One region of the Noviherbaspirillum sp. UKPF54 genome, then DNA from elsewhere that is predicted to be linked to it. Evidence: predicted binding sites of a transcription regulator. Region 1 holds the regulator's gene; each other region holds the start of a gene.
The links. The regulator FNR, encoded in region 1, switches genes on or off when oxygen is low (the NO sensors DNR and NnrR bind a similar motif). The targets are predictions, from matches to a motif close to TTGATNNNNATCAA.

Region 1 (6,139 bases):
CGCACGATGCGCCCGCGCGTGCTCATCTATACGGGCATCCTGGTGCTGATCGTGGCAGGCTTCCTGGGTTCGCTGCTCACACGCACGCCGCTCAAACTGGACGTGATCCGCGACCGTGGTGCGATGGGGCGTGAGGTGGAGGACGGCATGATCGAGAACGTGTATCGCCTGCAGATCATGAACACTGACGAATTCCCGCACAAGTATAAGATCAAGGTTTCCGGCATCGAGACCATCGCTCTGGCGGGCGCGGAAGAAGTGGCGTTGCCCGCGACCGGTTCGCGGGCCGTACCGGTGCGCGTGCGGATCGCCCACGGCAAGGGGCAACCCGGTTCGAACAAGATCATGTTCGAAGTCGAGTCGACCGACGGTTCGGATGTCGAAGTGAAGGAAAAGGCGGTATTTTTCGTACCGCGTTAAATGCAAGGAGATTGTGATGCAAAGCGCTGATCCGAGTTTGAAGACGGACGATGGTTCGCCCTGGTATGCGAACCGCTGGCCGTGGTTTCTGATGCTGGGTCCGTTCCTGGTGGTCGTGGCAGGCTGCTTCACCGCCTGGCTCGCGGTAAGTCGCCCGGATGCCCTGGTGGTAGACGACTACTACAAGCAGGGCAAGGCGATCAACCAAGACTTGCGGCGCGACCGTGTAGCGGCGAATTTGCACTTGAAATTGAATGTGCGCTTCGATCCGGCGGCCGGCAAACTGATCGGCCATATCGACAGCCCGCAGCGTCCGGTGACCGGCAAGATATCCATCCGCCTGGTGCATTCGACCCTGCCGGAAAAAGACATCGTGCGCGAGGCGTGGCCGGATAGTAATGGGAATTTCTCGATCGACTTGGCTTTCCTCGAGCAGGCGAACTGGCAAGTGCAGGTGGAAGATCAGGCGCGCGACTGGCGCCTGACCGGCGTCTGGACATGGCCAAAACAGCATGATGTCGTGTTGTCGCCTGACCTCGCGCCCGCCGAAGGATGAGGATTGGCGCGCCGCGTGCAGATCGGCTTGAAATCGAATATCGTATCAGGGAGCGTTCTCGATTATCAAAATCGATTCTCAATAATGAGAAAAGAGACGCGAGAATGCCAGTCTGATATGGCGTTTTATAAAGACGAAGCCGAAAGGAGGGTGGTTTGATGGCGCGGTTGATGATGGTCGTCTTGTGGCCGTCTTTTTTGGTCGCGATTGTCGCGGAAGGTTTTTTCTTTTCGCTATTTGATCCGCGTGACCTGGGAATGCTCGGAGTTCATCTAGACGTAAGTCCGATGGCAGCGTATACCGTAGGATTTTTCTGTTTCTGGATGTTTTGTGCACTGGCCAGCATGCTGACTTGTTATCTGGTCGGTGTGCCGAGTGAACGCCGACCACCCTTCTGATGTTTCTAAAAAAACCGGGCCTTGCGCCCGGTTTTTTTATCTCTAAGCGTTGTCCGCAGGCCCAAGCGCATCATGCGCAGCTCAGGGTGCCGGCGGCGACTGCCTTTAGCGTGTTCGGTTCGAGCAGTTCCAGTTCACGGTTGCTGACCTTGATCCAGCCGCGCTTCTTGAATTTAGATAACAATCGGCTGATGCTTTCGATGGTCAGGCCGAGATAATTGCCGATTTCCTCGCGTGTCATGCGCAACTGGAAGCTGGTGGAAGAATAGCCGCGTGCGGAATAACGTGATGACAGATTGCTGAGGAAGGCGGCGAAGCGTTGTTCCGCCCGCATGTTGCCCAGCAAAAGCATGACGCTTTGTTCACGCGTAATTTCCTGGCTCATCATCCGGTGAAAGTGATGCAGCAGCGTCGGAATTTCGGCAAACAGGCTTTCCAGCCGCGCGAACGGGATCTCGCACACCTCGCTGTCTTCCAGCGCCACGGCGTTGCAGTGGTGACGATCGGTGCTGATGGCATCCATTCCTAACAGTTCCCCGGCCATCTGAAAGCCGGTGATCTGCTGGTCGCCGCTGGGATTGATTTGGTGTGTCTTGAAATGGCCGAGGCGGATCGCGTACAGGTTGGTAAAGGGGTCGCCGACGCGATACAGGTGGCCATCGCGCGGGATGCGGCGACGGCGCCCAATGATCTTTTCCAGCTTGTCCATTTCGGTCGAGCCGAGCCCCGTAGGGAGGCAGAGCTGGTGCATGCCACAGGCGGAACAGCGTGCTCGCAAGTCTTGCGCGCTCGCGGCACCCGATGCATTGGAAGAATAGGCGGGATGAGTCATATCGGCAGAATTCATTCTATGCAGAATCATGTTCGCGCTCGCTGTAGGTTTTTAGGCGTTTTGGGGTTCGGGTCAAAATTGAGCCAGGTCAAGAATCCTAATGCAAATCCCGTACCAAGCAAGCAAAATCGTGGATTAACCGGTGCCATACCAAGGCAAATCATGCGGTGAACCCTGAACATCAAGGCGCCAAGCCAGAATGCGGCCGCAATGGATGTTCGTTGCTGCTACAACTGTCAAAAACAGGAGCAGCGTTCGACGCTCCTTTTGTTCCCAAAATCGGGAAGTCAACGCCGAGCGAGCCGACGCGATCCCGGATCAGGTCGAGCCCGGGAAGGACGAAGCTTATCAGTCTCTTTTGACGCATCGCAATATTTTACCGCTCCTCTCGTAGGTCGTGTGGTTGAAATATCACTTGTGATCGGTATGGTCTTTGGCGCGCGACGGCCACAAGGCGTGCTTCCGAACTTAAGGTTTTTTTAAGGTTTATTGAATGAAGTTTTAAGAAAACGGGTCCGGATAAGTCCGTAATCTAGGCCTGTCGTCAATTGAACTTCTTTTGCAACCGCCAAACGATCGGAGACCTTCATGGAACAGGCCATTTCCCCTTCCCAGTCGCACGCCACAGGTGTTGTTCAGCGTTTCGATATTTATGCCCACATTCACAAGGCCTTGCGCCTTTTCATGAGCGATACGCTTCAAGCGGTCGGCGCCATGGATGGCTCCGACGGTGGGGAAGTGGCCTGCGTCCTGGGGCAGGTCCGCGCATTGATTGTTTTCTGCGGCAGGCATTTGCAGCATGAAAACCAGTTCATCCATACCGCGATGGAAGCGCGCCAGCCCGGTTCGGCGTGCACGATCTCGTCGGAGCACGTGCATCATGAATCGGCGCTGGAGAGGCTCTCCACCCTGGCGAGCGCGGTCGAGGGGGCGCAGGACGAGGTGCGTTCCGGCGCGATCGCTGACTTGTATCGTGAACTCGGCCTGTTCATCGCGGACAACCTGGCCCACATGCATATCGAGGAAACTGGGAACAACGCGGTATTGTGGGCAACGCACAGCGATGAGGAAATCATCGGCATCGAGCAGGCGCTAGTCGCCTCGATCCCGCCGGACGAGTCCCTTGCCACCATGCGCTGGATGATTCCAGCTCTGAGCGCTCGCGAGCGCGCGGAAAAACTGGCGCTCATCCGCCGTCACGTCCCGCCGCCGGCGTTCGACGCGCTGCTGGATGTGGCGCGTGAGAACTTGAGCAAGCGCGACTGGAGCAAGCTGGCAGATGCGCTGGGAATCGAGGACCGGATGGCGGCTTAGTTAATAACACTCTCTATCCTTCCCGCAATTGGAGCGGACGATCGACGCACAGCCGGAAGCGTCCGCGCCCGGTTTTCTCGATGCGGATCGCCGCTCCACGCTCGGTCAGGCGGCGGCTGAGCAGGATCAGGCGCGCTTCGAGGTTGTCGCTGATGTCGGGTAGCCGCAAGCGCGAATCGAGGCGCAGTTCCCGATTGGTGAATTCGGTACGGCTCTTGTCGGCATATTCGCGCAGCAGAGTCCAGAAAATCGAACCGGCAACACCCTTGATCAGGTAGTCGTCATCCAGGAAAACGCTGCCATTTTCACGGTAATGACGTACCGTCAGCGGCATTCCCCCGACCGGCGTGGCCGCGGGCTGGACGGCCGGCGCGTCCTCGCCGGCATCCGCGGCGTTTTGCAGCAGTTGCGCCGCCATGCCGAGTTGGGCCGCGAGGGTGACCAGCGCATCCTCGTCGTCATAAGTGAAGCGCAAGTCGTGCGGGCTTTCGACATACAGCACGCCGAGCAGGCGCTCCGCGGCCGTGACCGGCACGGCGAGCTGGCTGCGCGATTCGCGCAGGCCCGGCAGCGGGATCTCGGTGTCGAGCGCGTGAGCCCAGTCGCTGCGGGAAGCGCTTTCGCGGATGGCGCGGCTGTATGAATATTCGGCGTTCATGTGGCTGATCCGGATGGGCGTGCGTTCCTGCGCCGCGACGCCGATGACGCCATGGCCGAGCGGTATTTCCGAACCAACGCCCGATGCTTCGTAGCCGCGGCTGGCGACGGTGTACAGGCGTTCGCTCGGCGCGTCGAACATCAGGATCATGGTGTAGCGGATGCCGAACAGCTGCTCCAGGCAGGCCAGGGTTTCTGCTAGAAGGCGTTCCAGGTCGCAGCAGGAACGCAGCCGCTCGCTGGCTGCGCGCAGCGCGGCCAGCAGGTTATGTTGCGCCGGTGGCGGCTGCACGGTTTCCCCCGGAACGCGTTCGATATCGTGCACGCGAAAGACATCGGCTCCCAGCAGCCGGAACACGCCTCCCATCCCGGTATGGGAGGCGATGCCGGCCAGCTTGGCCTTCATGCTGGCAAAGAGCGGGCCAGCGATTTCGGTGCGCAGGTATTCGATCGACAGCCGGTATTGCGCGCCGCTCAGCGGATTGATGAGCGACAGCATGGCATGCGGGTTAGCCATGAGGTTTTGCCGCGTCTTGTTGAAGAACTGGTAGGAGAGCGCGATGTGCTCGCTGTCGATGAACTGCACCTGCGACAAGTAGGCGACATTGGGCACGCCTTGCGGCGAGGCGGTGGCGATCGTGCCCGGGATGACGCTTTCGAGGCATTCGCGGATGGCGTCGAGCTTGGTCTTCATGTGCCGGCCTTCAACGGTGCGCCTGCCTGCGGGCCGGGTGTCTGCGAATACGCCTCCGATGGCACGAATCTGAGCGCGACGATATCGGCTTGCCGGTGCGACAGCAGGGTGCGCACCATCACCGGGTCGAATCCGAGCGGCGCCAGCTCGCGCACGAACGCTTCGCGATAGGCCTGTACACACTCCCATTCTCCTTCCAGCAAGCCGTCGACGATGGCACCGGCGCCCTTGAGCTGAACGGTGCGATGCGTCGACGGCTCGCTGAACACCACTGCAACGGCGCCGTTGTCGCGGACGCAGCCGAGCAATTGCGCGGCCTGGATGGCCGAAAGGTAGATCGTCACCAGCGGCCGGTCCTCGGTTACATGGCAGCCTATGGCGCGCACCAGGGCTGGCTTGCCGCTGCGGTCGCAGGCCGCAACGGAAATGCCGACCGCACCTTGGATGAAGGCGACGTGGCTGGCGTCGATCAGCGGCGCGGGAGCAGGCGGCATGGCGGTGGAAAAAATAGTAAAAAGACAATTCTGGTGTTTCGCAAATGATACCTGCCGCGTGGCCCAGCGTCACCGGATACATCAATCTGCCGCCAGCGACGATCCGCGCGGAATGTTTCTGGTAGAGTTCGCCCATGAGTAAACTGACACTGGACCGCATCCTGCAATCGCAGGGATTCGGCACCCGCAAATGGTGCCGCGCATTGGTGGCCGACGGCGAAGTGACCGTCGACGGCAACACCGTCACCGATTATCGTGCCGCATTCGATACGGCCGGACTGCATTTCGAGGTATTCGGCGAACGCTGGGAGTACCGCGAACACGTCTATATCGCACTGAACAAGCCTGCCAACTTTGAATGCTCGCGCAAGCCGAGCCATCATCCGGGCGTGCTAACGCTGTTGCCGGAGCAGTTCAGCTGGCGCGACGTGCAGCCGGTAGGCAGGCTCGATCACGATACGACCGGCTTGCTGCTGCTGTCGGACGACGGCGCCTTCATCCACGCGCAATCGTCGCCGAAGCGCCACGTCCCCAAGCTGTATCTGGCAACGACTGCGGACCTGGTGACGCAGGGCCTGGTCGAGCGCCTGCTGGCTGGCGTGCAGCTGCATGACGAGCCCGCGCCGCTGGCCGCGCAGAGCTGCCGTGCGGTGGGACCGAACCAGCTGGAAATCGTGCTTGAACAGGGCAAGTATCACCAGGTCAAGCGCATGCTGGCCGCCGCCGGCAATCACTGCGCGGCGCTGCAGCGCACCGCAGTCGGCACGCTGACGC
Region 2 (6,139 bases), 400 kb from region 1:
GCAATGTATCGTTCGCTATCCCCGGTGGCAAGACGCGCCTGGCAACGTGCGATCAGCACGGGATACAGGGCAATGCGGTGCAATGCTCTCTTCTCCAGTTCCAGTTCGAACAGCAATTGATGGTCGTTCCTGAACGCGGGATCGACATGGTAATCGTCAACCAGGTCGCCGGCCGCATACAGGATCGGGCAGCCGCGATAGAGTTCGACTCCGTGAAATACATGGGCGCTGTGGCCGAACAGAATTTTCCAACCCATATCGATGGCAGCGTGAGCGATACGGCGAAATCGCGCCGTCGGCCGCCTTACCATGTTCGGTCCCCAGTGCAGGGACAGGATGGGCCAGTCGACCGCGGCGCGCAGCAGCGGCGCGAGTGACTCCCGCAGCACGCGCAGCGCTGCAGCTTCGTCATCGAGATCGAGATAGGCGATGCCGGGCCGGCCGTCATACGCTGCAAAATCCGGCTGGTGGTCGCAAAAGGCAGCCATGCCGAACCGAGTTCCGCCGCAGTCGACAATCGCGGCCGAACGCGCCTGTGCCAAGTCCGGGCCAGCCCCGGCCAGCGCAATGCCAAGCTCGCCCAGGAGCCGCAGCGTGTCGCGCAGCCCCTGTTCGCCGTAATCGAGCACATGATTGTTGGCCAGGCTGACCAGCCCGATGCCGGCATCGGACAACACCACGGCGGCCAGCGGCGGCGCGCCGAAATAATAGGCCTTGGGCAAGCCCGGCCATCGCTCCAGCGATGCCGTGAGCGCGCATTCGAGATTGACGATGGCAAGGTCCGACGCACGCATAAGCGGCGCGATCGGTCCCAGCGGATAGCCAGGGCCGTAGCGCAGGATGCTTTCCTTCACATTTCGCCCCAGCATGACATCGCCGCCAAACATCACCCGGACGGGACGTACCTGCCTGGCGCTTGCCTCCTGTTTCATTGCCGCCCGCCTGATCGCCGGCTTTCCATGCGCTCGCCGGCCAAGCGCCTCACCTTCTGAGCCGGCCCTCGCGTATCGGTTGCTCCGTGATGGCAGCCGTCATCATCGACAGTTCGACCGCCAGCAGCCGGACGATGTCATCGGCGGTGACGATGCCATACAACGCGCCATCGGCGGTTACCACCGGCAGGCGGCGGATCTTGTTGTTGCGCATCAGGCGCAGGGTTTCGACGAAACCGTCGTCCTTCTGCACCGACACCACCGGAGAACTCATCAGGTCGCCCGCAGTAAATACTTCCGTATCAACCTGCAGCGCAACCGTTTCGATCACGATGTCGCGGTCGGTGACGATCCCGACCGGAATCCGCTTGTCATCCTGAAACTCTACGACGACGACGTCGCCGACATGATGCTTGCGCATCAGTTCCGCCACCTGAGGGATGGAGGCATCGGCGTCACAGCAGACGACGCCGATGTTGCAGCATTCCATGATTGGCATGGCAACTCTCCTCGGAACCATCTTACGTTCTGCCGTCCGCAGCCGGCTTGTGCACCAGGACCGGCACCTTGCTGTGCACCAGCACCCTGATCGTTTCGCTTCCCAGCAATTGCGCCGCATCGCCCTTCCAGCCGTGCGAAGCCATGATGATGAGGTCGCAGCCGCTGCGTTCGGCGGTGTCGACGATGCCCAGGTAGGGTTCCGGCGCCCGCACCAGCTTGCAGGTGCACGGCACTTCTTCGGCCAGCGCACTGTTGGACACGAAAGACAGGTATTCATCCGCAAATTTTTCGAACAGCGCCGCCCTGCGTTCGGCGTAATGCGGATCGTGGTGCAGCCATGCTTCCAGCTGGTTCTGGCGCGGCACGGTGACGACATAGACGCCGATCACGGTCGCGCCGATATTCTTTGCAAGGAGCACGCCGCTGGCGACAGCCTGTTCCGACAGCTCGGAACCGTCGGTCGGCAAAAGAATGTGCTTGTACATGATGCGCCCGAATCGTTTCGCATGACAGGCGATTCAGATTAGGCGCGATCACCGCACAGGCTTTGAGATGAGTCAATCCATGCCGCCATGCCGGGCGCGATGACCGCGCGCGGGAGTGCTCTTTACAATCGGCGGTAACTCTTACCGCGTTGCCCGGCGCGGGCGTGGTCCCTCTCCCGGCTGCCAAGGAGTTTGGCACGCCGATTGCTGCTCCTGCGGGTTCGCCAGTCCGAACAACCTCTATCCAAACGAAAGGAGAATCATCATGCGAGTAGCTGAAGCGATGACACGCGACGTGCGCATTGCCAACCCCGACGAGAGTATTGTCGAGGCGGCAAAAATGATGGCCGATTGCGATTGCGGCGTGCTGCCGGTGGGCGAGAACGACCGGCTGGTGGGCATGATTACCGATCGAGACATCGTCGTGCGCGCGCTGGCCCAAGGCAAAACCGGCGATACCCGGATCCGGGATGTCATGAGCTCGGATGTGAAATATTGTCTTGAGGAAGACGATGTGGATGACGTCGCGCGCAACATGAGCGACCTGCAGATCCGGCGCCTGCCCGTCCTCGACAAGAACAAGCGCCTGACCGGTATCGTGTCGCTCGGCGACATCGCCTCGAGCGACCAGGCGCAGTCGGCAGCACAGGCGCTGCATGGCATCTCGGAGCAGTCGACGCAACATTCCAGCAGCGGCCACAAGCTGCATTAAGGCCATCGCACCGGATTTCCCCGTTCCGCCGGGGGAGTCCGGTCCGGCTAATGCACTAGTGCACCAGGCGCCGATCCAGCTTTTGCAGCAGCGTCTTCCGGTTCTTGTGCTTCACCTCGTAGGCGCGGATCTTCCTGATTTCGGCGTTCGACAAGCCGTCCAGCCGGGCTTCGACCTGGCCGATCGTCAGTGTCTGGTAATCCTCCAGCGGCAAGCCGCGGTCGGGCGATCTTCCCTGCCTGTCCTTCTCCCGTTCGGCCCGCGTTTCTCCATACTGCGAGCGCTGCTTGTTGACAATGCGGGCGGCGACTTCTTCCTCCCGCCCCCGATAGCGTCCTTCCTTTTTGAAACGCTGTTCCAGTTCCTTGAATTCTCCCTCCCGCTTCGGGCTGGCTCCCGCTGGCATGGCATTCCTCCTGTTCAATCCGTTGCAACAGACGTTCAAGCAGCATTTTCCGTGCCGCCGGGTTCCATATCTGATATGTCGCAACAGTGCACGCTTCCGGACGATGACAATGTGTTCACGCATCGGAAAGGCGCATACAGATGATCCGCTTCTTCCTCCTTCATGGCGTGTTCGCGACGCTGCTGTCTGCGTGTTGGCCGGCGGCGTCGGCCCCCGCTGCGCCTGTCGTGGCGCCGGTGGCGGCGCTGACGTCGGAAGGCGCGATCGGGCCGGCTGCCGCCGACTACATCAGCCGCGGGCTGGCCCATGCCGCGCGCGACGGCGCCCAGCTCGTGATCCTCAGGATCGACACGCCCGGCGGGCTCGATACCTCGATGCGGACCATCATCAAGGCGATCCTGGGCTCGCCCGTGCCGGTAGCCACCTATGTCGCCCCGAGCGGCGCGCGCGCCGCCAGCGCCGGAACCTATATCCTGTACGCCAGCCATATCGCCGCCATGGCGCCCGGCACCAACCTCGGCGCCGCCACGCCAGTCCGGCTCGGCGGCGGCCCGGAGCCGGAAGAGCCGCAAGGCGGACCTGCGCCATCCGGGCCTGACAAGAAAGCGGACAAGCCGCCGGCTCAGGCCATGACGCGCAAGCAAGTCAACGATGCCGCAGCCTATATCCGCGGCCTGGCACAACTGCGCGGGCGCAACATGGAATGGGCGGAGCAGGCGGTGCGCGAAGCGGTCAGCCTGTCGGCGCAGGATGCACTGCGCCTGCATGTGGTCGATTATGTGGCAACCGACCCGCGCGATCTGATGCGCCAGGCGCATGGACGCAAGTTCGCCCTGCCGGACCGAACCGTCACGCTCGACACGGCGCAGGCACCGCTCATCGACTATCTCCCCGACTGGCGCGTCAGGCTGCTGGCGGCGATCACCGATCCCAGCCTTGCGCTGGTCCTGATGACGATCGGCATCTATGGATTGATTTTCGAGTTCATGAACCCGGGCATCGGCGTGCCCGGGGTGCTTGGCGCAATCTGCCTGTTGGTGGCGTTGTACGGGCTGCAGCTGTTACCGGTGAATTATGCGGGCCTGGCGCTGATCCTGCTCGGCATCGGCTTCATGGTCGCGGAAGCCTTCCTGCCCACCTTCGGCTCGCTCGGTATCGGCGGCGTTGCGGCCTTCATCGTCGGCGCCCTGATCCTGATCGACACCGACGTGCCGGGATTCGGCATCCCGCTCGCCCTGATCGCGGCCGTTGCGGTAATGAGCGCCGCGCTGATCGCCGCGCTGGCAGGCGTGGCCCTGAAAACCCGCCGGCGCGCGGTGGTAAGCGGCGCGGCGACATTGATCGGCGCCGAAGGCGAAGTCGTCGCCGTCGCGCCCGGCGGTGGGTGGGCACGCGTCGGCGGCGAACTCTGGCGCGTCACCTGCCCGGAAACCTTGCGGCGCGGGCAAACGGTACGCGTGGCGGCGCGTGACGGTCTGGTGCTGCGTGTCGCGTCGCGCGGCGAATTTCAAGGAGGACGGCAATGATATTCGGATTCGGCTTCAGCACGATCCTGGTGCTGGTCATCGTGTTTCTGGTCGCATCGATCCGCATCCTGCGCGAGTACGAGCGCGGCGTGCTGTTCCAGCTAGGGCGCTTCTGGAGCGTCAAGGGACCTGGGCTGGTGATCGTCATCCCGGCCATCCAGCAGATGGTGCGGGTGGACCTGCGCACCGTGGTGCTGGACGTGCCAACCCAGGACGTGATCTCGCGCGACAACGTATCGGTGAAGGTCAATGCCGTCGTCTACTTCCGCGTGGTCGATCCGGAAAAGGCGATCATCCAGGTTGAGAACTTCTTCGAGGCCACCAGCCAGCTGGCGCAGACGACCTTGCGCGCCGTGCTCGGCAAGCACGAGCTGGACGACATGCTGGCCGAACGCGAGCGCCTGAACCTCGACATCCAGCAGGTGCTCGACTCGGCCACTGACGCCTGGGGCATCAAGGTCGCCAATGTCGAAATCAAGCACGTCGACCTGAACGAATCGATGGTGCGCGCCATCGCGCGGCAGGCTGAGGCTGAACGCGAGCGGCGCGCCAAGGTGATCCACGCCGAGGGGGAACTGCAGGCTTCGGAAAAGCTGCAGCAGGCGGCCCATGTGTTGGCGCAGCAGCCCGGCGCGATGCAGTTGCGCTACATGCAGACGCTGTCCACGATCGCCGGCGACAAGTCGTCCACCATCGTTTTTCCGCTGCCGCTGGAACTTTTATCCAACCTGGCGGACCTGAAGAATGACAGGACTTCACCCAAGTAAATTTCCGAACCGCCCCGCATGCGGATTGCTGCCACGACTACTGCCATGAATATCCATCCGACCAGCCACACGCCACCGCGTCCGCCACCGGAAATTCCGGTCACGCCGCATCCATCCCCTGACATCGAGCCGGCCCAGCGGCCAGAGCCGGAAATCCCGCAGGTGCCGGAAGAACCGGGCGTGCCTTCCTGGCCATCGGAGCCGGACATCACGCCGGACCCGGGATTGCCGGAAACGCCGCAGCCGACCGAAACTTCCTGTTCTGCGGAACGATACGCCATCGCTGCATGAGCAGCGATGGGCACGGTCGCGCCGCTACGGCGATACCGGATCGTCTGGATCCGGGTCGGATGGGATTTTCTGCGCCTGCTGCTGGCTGATGCGCTGCGGCTGGTGCGAACTACCTGCCTGCTGATTGCCGCCCGCGAAGCCCGCGTCGCCGGGGCCGGGCATGCCTTGGGTCGGAGCTGACGGGCCGCCCGCCGGCCCGGGCGCCTGTCTACCTTGCTGCGAGGATTTGTGCTGGCTATTCATAAGAACTCCTGCTGTTGTCGCCTCAGTGCAGCGTTTGTTTCAGCGCCGAAATCGCCTTGCGCGCCTGGCGCACCGCGACCTGCAACTGGTCGTCGACATAGTTGCCGCCCCCGAATACCTGCAGCGCGCGATCGCCGATTTTCGCCATCTTGTCGACGCACTGCTTGATTTCCCCATCGTCCTGGGTTTGTTCCACCAGTTCCCGGGTGTGATGGGACTCATGCTCCAGTTCGGCAAGACAGTTGCGCAATTGGTCAGGGGCATCGCCGCTCTGCT
Region 3 (6,139 bases), 1.2 Mb from region 1:
CCGTACCGTAGCACGCCGCTTTCGACGCCGGGCTCGGATGAATGCCGACATCATGCAGGCTCTTGAAGATCCGGTGCGCCGCATGCCACAGGAACAGCACGATCAGCGCCAGGATGACGAGCTTGCCGACGACGTTGTGCGCGAAGGCGAGCATGCGCGGATAACTCATCGTTTCATGCGGCAGCAGCAGGCCGAGCGGCACCGCCACACCGGTGATGAAGACCAGCACCGGGCCGGTCAGCGCGGACAGCATGCCGCCTGCGCCGAACAGGGCCCAGAAAATGGGGGCATTGGATCTCTTTTTCATGGCTTCACGCTCCAGACCAAGAGGAAAATCACGATGGCCGCGATCGCTGCCACGGCGAGGCCAGTGCGCGTGATCATCTCGCCTGCAATGCGTTTGCCGCCAACGATCAGCGGCGGCATGGTCTTGGGCATGATGTCGAACCAGCTCCAGGTGTGATAAATCATCGCCGCCAGTGCCATCACATGCAGCGCGACCGAGATCGGATGCGACAGAACGTCGAGCCAACGATTGTATGCCGCTTCGCCATTGGCTAGACACAGCAGCCCGATCAGCAGCACGACCGCGTAAGCCGCCACCACCAGCGCGGTGGCTTCGCGCGCCATGTAGCGCACAAAAAACGGATTGGTGCGCCACCAGCCGTCCATCGACCGCACATAGGGGCGGCGCGCGTCATTCTGGGTGCGGTTCATTTGGCACCTCCTTTGGGGCGGAACAAGTCCGTGAAGTAGCTCTTCGCGCTGTTGATCTTGTTGAGGTTGACCGCATTGGCCGGGTCCACATGTTTCGGACACACTTCGGAGCAGTAGCCGACCGCCGTGCAGTTCCACACGCCCTCTTCCGCGTTCACCAGCTCCATGCGTTCGTCCTGCGCGCCATCGCGCGAGTCGGAGTTGTACCGGTGCAGCAGCGCCAGCACGCCCGGTCCCATGAACTCGCTGTTGAGGCCGTATTGCGGGCAGGCCGCGTAGCACAGCATGCAGTTGATGCAGGAGCTGTACTGCTCGTAGCCGTCGCGCTCGTCCGGCGTCTGCAGGTATTCTCCCTGCTCCAGCGTGCGCGGCTCCTTCGGCACGATGTAGGGCTTGATGCTCTCCAGCTTGCCGATGAAGTCGTCCACCCGTACCACCAGGTCGCGCTCGATCGGAAAATGATCGAGCGGCTCGACCCGCACGCGGTTCGGATAGAAACTGCGCAGGAAGGTATGGCACGACAACTCCGGTTTCCCATTGATCATCATGCCGCAACTGCCGCAGATCGCCATGCGGCACGACCAGCGGTAGGACAGCGTGCTATCGAGCTCTTCCTTGATGTACTGCAGTCCCTGCAGCACCGACATGTCATCTGTGAACGGCACCTTATACGTCTGGAAGAACGGTTCGTTGTCCTGTTCCGGCCGGTAGCGCAATACTTCGATCTCGATGGTTTTTTGCGTGTCATGCATGATTCGCCTCCTGCGCCGCGGCCGCTTCCCCGGCCGCGCCGTACGCGCGAACGCCCGGTTTCGACTTGGTGATCGTCACGTCGCTGTAGCTGATGCCCGGCGCATCCACGCCCGCGTAGGTAGCCAGCGTGTGCTTGAGGAAGTTAGCATCGTCGCGCTCCTCGAAACCATCCAGGCGCTGGTGCGCACCGCGCGACTCCTTGCGGTTCAACGCGGAATATGCCATCGCCTGCGCCACGTCGAGCTGGAAGCCGAGCTCGATCGCCTGCAGCCAGTCGGTATTCCACACGCTCGACTTGTCGTCCACGCGCACGTTGCGGAAGCGCAGCTTGAGCTCGTCGAGCTTGTCGCAAGTCTCCTGCATCTCGCTGCCGATGCGGTAGATGCCGCAGCCGCGTTCCATCGATAGAGCCATTTCCTTGCGCAGCACGGAAATGCGTTCGTTACCGTTTTCACGCTTGACCAGCTCGAGCGCGCGCTGCTGTGACGCCTGCGCCTGCTTGGCCAGCACATCGCAGTTGGAAAACGACACGCTCTTCGCATACCGTGCCGCTTCGTCGCCCGCGACCTTGCCGAACACGCACAGCTCGGCCAGCGAATTGGAGCCGAGGCGGTTCGCGCCATGGATGCCGACGCTCGAGCACTCACCGACCGCATACAGACCAGGCAAGCGCGACGCCGTCCTGCCATTGACCTCAATGCCACCCATCGTGTAATGGATGGCCGGGCGCACCGGGATCGGCTGATGGACCGGATTGATGTTCATGAAGCGTTCGGCCATTTCGCAAATCAGGGGCAAGCGCTCCAGTATGTGTTTCTCGCCAAGATGGCGCAGGTCGAGCAGCACCGCCGAGCCTTGCGGCGTTTCGATGGTGCGCCCCTTGCGGTCCTCGTGCCAGAACGCTTGCGAAAGGCGATCGCGCGGACCCAGCTCCATCGCCTTCTTGCGCGGCCACGGGTCCGGCGGCCCGAGACCGTAATCCTGCAGATAGCGATAGCCGTCCTTGTTGACCAGGATGCCGCCTTCGCCGCGGCACGCCTCGGTAAACAGCAGCCCGGTGCCCGGCATGCAAGTCGGATGGTATTGCACGAACTCCATGTCGCGCAGCGGCACGCCATGACGGTACGCGAGCGCCATGCCGTCGCCGGTCACGATGCCGCCGTTGGTGCTCTGCCGGAACACACGGCCGGCGCCGCCGGTGGCGATGATCACCGACTTGGCCTTGATCAGCACGAAGCGGCTGGTGCCGATTTCGATCGCCAGCACGCCCTGGCAGCGGCCGTCCTCGACGATCAGGTCGCAGCAGAAGAACTCATCGAAGCGCTTGATCGACGGGTACTTGATCGAGGTCTGGAACAGAGTATGCAGCATATGGAAGCCGGTCTTGTCGGCGGCAAACCATGTGCGCTCGATCTTCATGCCGCCGAATGCGCGCACGTTCACATGGCCGTCTTCCTTGCGGCTCCACGGGCAGCCCCAGTGTTCCATCTGGATCATTTCGCGCGCGCAGTTGGCGACGAAGTACTCGACCACGTCCTGCTCGCACAGCCAGTCACCGCCGTGGACAGTGTCGTTGAAGTGATGATCCAGGCTGTCGTGCGACTGCGTTACGGCAGCCGAACCGCCTTCCGCCGCCACCGTGTGGCTGCGCATCGGATAGACCTTGGAGACGAGCGCGACCTTGAGCGCCGGGTCGTGCTCGGCTACCGCAATGGCGGCCCGCAATCCGGCGCCGCCCGCTCCGACGATGGCAACGTCGGCTTCGAAAATTTCCATGGCTGCCTCTTTGACTTTCCATTAAGCAATTAATACCCACTATATGCATGCGGTTATCCAGCGCCAATGACCCAAGTCAAAGTTTCCCGAAGCGTCGTTTTCGTGCCAATTATTTCAAAAACAGAAACGATATCTTTCCGTTTGCCCTGTTTTTTGTCTTCTCTGTGATGAATAGACTGTGCTTCATCGATGAGCCCGCTGTGCTCACCGTCGCAAGGCCCAAGCGGCAAGTCCGGACGCCATGGCCGCGTGCCCCCACCTGATTTTTTGGAGAATGAAAATGAATGCAAAACAATTGATTGCGGCTGTTGCCGTGTTTGTCACCGCCGGTGTCGCCTTTGCGGCCGACGCCTCCGAATATGTCGACTTTAACGGCTTCCAATCGACCAAAACCCGAACCGAAGTCCGTGCTGCGCTTCAACAGGCCCCGGTCGCACAAAACAAGGAATATGTGGAATTCACCAATGTCGCTTCCACCAAGTCGCGCGAAGAAGTGCTCAAGGAAGCTGTCCAGGCGACCCGCAGCCTGCGTACGGAAAATACCTATTTCGGTGGCTGATCACGATGCACGATGCGCCATTACGACGGATGGTAGACATCCAGCTTTTCCACAACCTCGCTCCAAGCGAGGTTTTTTTATTTCAGCGCTCGAAAGCCCATTTCGGCATATAGCAAGAAAAATTGCTATTCAACAAGTTTGATACTCAGCAGACATGGGATGCCAAACTATTACAGGCTGTAACTTCGTTGCGGTTGCTCAACAACTTTAGGGATGTCCGCAGCTAAGTTACGTCATATCAAATTGCCAACCATATAAATGCCCGGACAGCAATACGCGAGACAAACCGGAACCACAGGAGAGAACGCAGGAACGGCCAGTCGTTGATCCTGCCCGTGACTTTGTCGGAGTATCAGATGGTAAAGATCTTCAATCACTATGTTTCCAAGCTGGTCTCCGCCTTACTTCTCATCGAGATCTTTGCGCTGATCGCAGCGATATACGGAGCACATGAAATCCTGTCAGCCTATGGCTATGTGTCGCAAACGCAAGGGAAAAACTTCTTTGCCTCCGCGGCAGCCTTCTCACTGTTCATTGTGTTCAGTATGGCTGCCTTCGGCCTGTATCATCTGGAAGGATTGCCCACCACCGCATTGACCGCCATCCGCCTGATACCGTCCGCCCTGCTTGGTTTTGGCAGTACTGCGCTGTTTCTCGCCCTGATTCCGGAGCTGAATGCCGACATCCGCATTCTCGTACTCGCTGCCGCCGGCGGCACCGTGATCATCCTCGTGCTGAGAACAGTGATCTTTCATACCATCGCGCATCCCATCCTCGAATCACGTCTCATCTTTGTCGGCGAAGGCGCGTTGGCCAAGGAGTGCAGCAATCTTGCCGCAGACAGCAGCTTTTCCAGGAAGTACAGCATCGTTGGTTTCGTCCCCCTGCGCACCGAGGAGTGTCTGGTATCGACTGCCGCGATTCTGCCCTTGGACGAATCCCTGTTCTCGATTGCGAAACGCCATAACGTGGGTGAAATCGTTGTTTCCGCTCAAAACCGGCGTGGCAGTACTTTTCCCTTGCATCAACTACTGGAATGCAAACTCAACGGCATCAAGGTCACCGGCGCGGCGGCATTCTTTGAACGCGAGGCACGCCAGATTCGCGTCGATTCGCTCCATCCGAGCTGGCTGATCTTCGGCGACGGCTTCAACCAAAGTGCGTTCCGCGTCGTTTGCAAACGTGCCTTCGACCTGATGGTCAGCATGCTGATCTTTGCGGCAGCTATGCCAGTCATGCTGCTGACGGCGTTGTGCATCTACTTGGAAGACAAAGGCCCGGTAATCTATCGACAGGAACGGGTCGGCAAGGGCGGCAGAATCTTTTGCGTACTGAAATTCCGCAGCATGCGCATTGATGCCGAAGAAGGCGGTACGCCGCAATGGGCAGCAGCCAACGACACGCGCACGACCCGGATCGGACGCATTATCCGCAAGCTGCGTATCGACGAACTGCCGCAAATTGTCAACGTAATCAAGGGCGAGATGAGCTTTGTCGGTCCCCGCCCGGAACGTCCCTACTTCGTTCAGCAACTCACCGAGAAAGTCCCGTATTACAACCTGCGCCACAGCATCAAGCCTGGCATCACCGGCTTTGCCCAGGTGCGCTATCAGTATGGTTCCTCGATCGAAGACGCAATCCAGAAACTGCAGTACGACCTGTACTACGTCAAGAACAACGGGCTCTTTCTCGATTTGCTGGTTCTGGTGGAAACCCTGCAGGTCGTTCTCTTTGCCAAGGGAAGCCGCTAATGCCAGGAACGACGTAGATGTTGCCGATCATTGCCGCCGGCAGCTATTTCTCTGCCGCAGTCGCGTTTCTTTTTCTCTCCATCCTCCTGCTGACAAGCTGGCGCGGGCGTGTGCACCGCATGGCACTGACTGTCGCCGCCATCATGACGTCGTTATGGGCTGTCGCAGCTGGATTCCTCGCACTGCGAGGCTCGTCGCTCTCACTGCTCACAGATGTACTGGAAATCGTGCGCAATGCAGCCTGGACGCTATTTCTGCTGTCAGTGCTTGGCCAACTGCGCAAGAAGAGGGCCGGGCCCGGCGTCGCCTTTCCGCTGAGCGGGCTGGCCGCCTTTTACCTGCTCGCGCTTGCCGCAACGGTCAGCCTCTATGTGGCATCCTGGTTTTCGCAGTGGGTCAGCAGCTTCACGATGACGATTGCCGGCCGCCTCGGGATGGCGGTACTAAGCATGCTCCTAGTGGAACAGCTGTATCGCAATACCGTGCCGGAAGCGCGCTGGGCGATCAAATTTGCCTGTCTGGGAATGGGTGGCCTGTTCGCCTACGACATGTATCTGTATAGCGATGCGATGCTGTTTCGCCA

Region 2: the regulator FNR is predicted to act here: its motif matches at 1,981-1,994, upstream of FAY22_RS06740 (universal stress protein).
Region 3: the regulator FNR is predicted to act here: its motif matches at 3,313-3,326, upstream of frdA (fumarate reductase (quinol) flavoprotein subunit).

What each region holds. Positions count from the first base shown of each region.
Region 1 covers NZ_CP040128.1:1,830,761-1,836,899, reverse strand. The annotation lists gene ccoG (cytochrome c oxidase accessory protein CcoG) at 1-420, shown strand, start outside; gene FAY22_RS08480 (FixH family protein) at 437-976, shown strand; gene fnr (fumarate/nitrate reduction transcriptional regulator Fnr) at 1,445-2,125, opposite strand; gene FAY22_RS08465 (hemerythrin domain-containing protein) at 2,795-3,520, shown strand; gene FAY22_RS08460 (GAF domain-containing protein) at 3,534-4,871, opposite strand; gene FAY22_RS08455 (pyridoxamine 5'-phosphate oxidase family protein) at 4,868-5,365, opposite strand; gene FAY22_RS08450 (pseudouridine synthase) at 5,500-6,139, shown strand, end outside.
Region 2 covers NZ_CP040128.1:1,429,269-1,435,407, reverse strand. The annotation lists gene FAY22_RS06750 (CapA family protein) at 1-932, opposite strand, end outside; gene FAY22_RS06745 (CBS domain-containing protein) at 982-1,431, opposite strand; gene FAY22_RS06740 (universal stress protein) at 1,454-1,918, opposite strand; gene FAY22_RS06735 (CBS domain-containing protein) at 2,184-2,630, shown strand; gene FAY22_RS06730 (hypothetical protein) at 2,686-3,036, opposite strand; gene FAY22_RS06725 (nodulation protein NfeD) at 3,177-4,562, shown strand; gene FAY22_RS06720 (slipin family protein) at 4,559-5,329, shown strand; gene FAY22_RS06715 (hypothetical protein) at 5,375-5,620, shown strand; gene FAY22_RS06710 (hypothetical protein) at 5,645-5,863, opposite strand; gene FAY22_RS06705 (hypothetical protein) at 5,886-6,139, opposite strand, start outside.
Region 3 covers NZ_CP040128.1:3,048,702-3,054,840, forward strand. The annotation lists gene frdD (fumarate reductase subunit FrdD) at 1-307, opposite strand, end outside; gene FAY22_RS14035 (fumarate reductase subunit C) at 304-717, opposite strand; gene FAY22_RS14040 (succinate dehydrogenase/fumarate reductase iron-sulfur subunit) at 714-1,469, opposite strand; gene frdA (fumarate reductase (quinol) flavoprotein subunit) at 1,462-3,246, opposite strand; gene FAY22_RS14050 (DUF4148 domain-containing protein) at 3,527-3,805, shown strand; gene FAY22_RS14055 (TIGR03013 family XrtA/PEP-CTERM system glycosyltransferase) at 4,162-5,556, shown strand; gene prsK (XrtA/PEP-CTERM system histidine kinase PrsK) at 5,574-6,139, shown strand, end outside.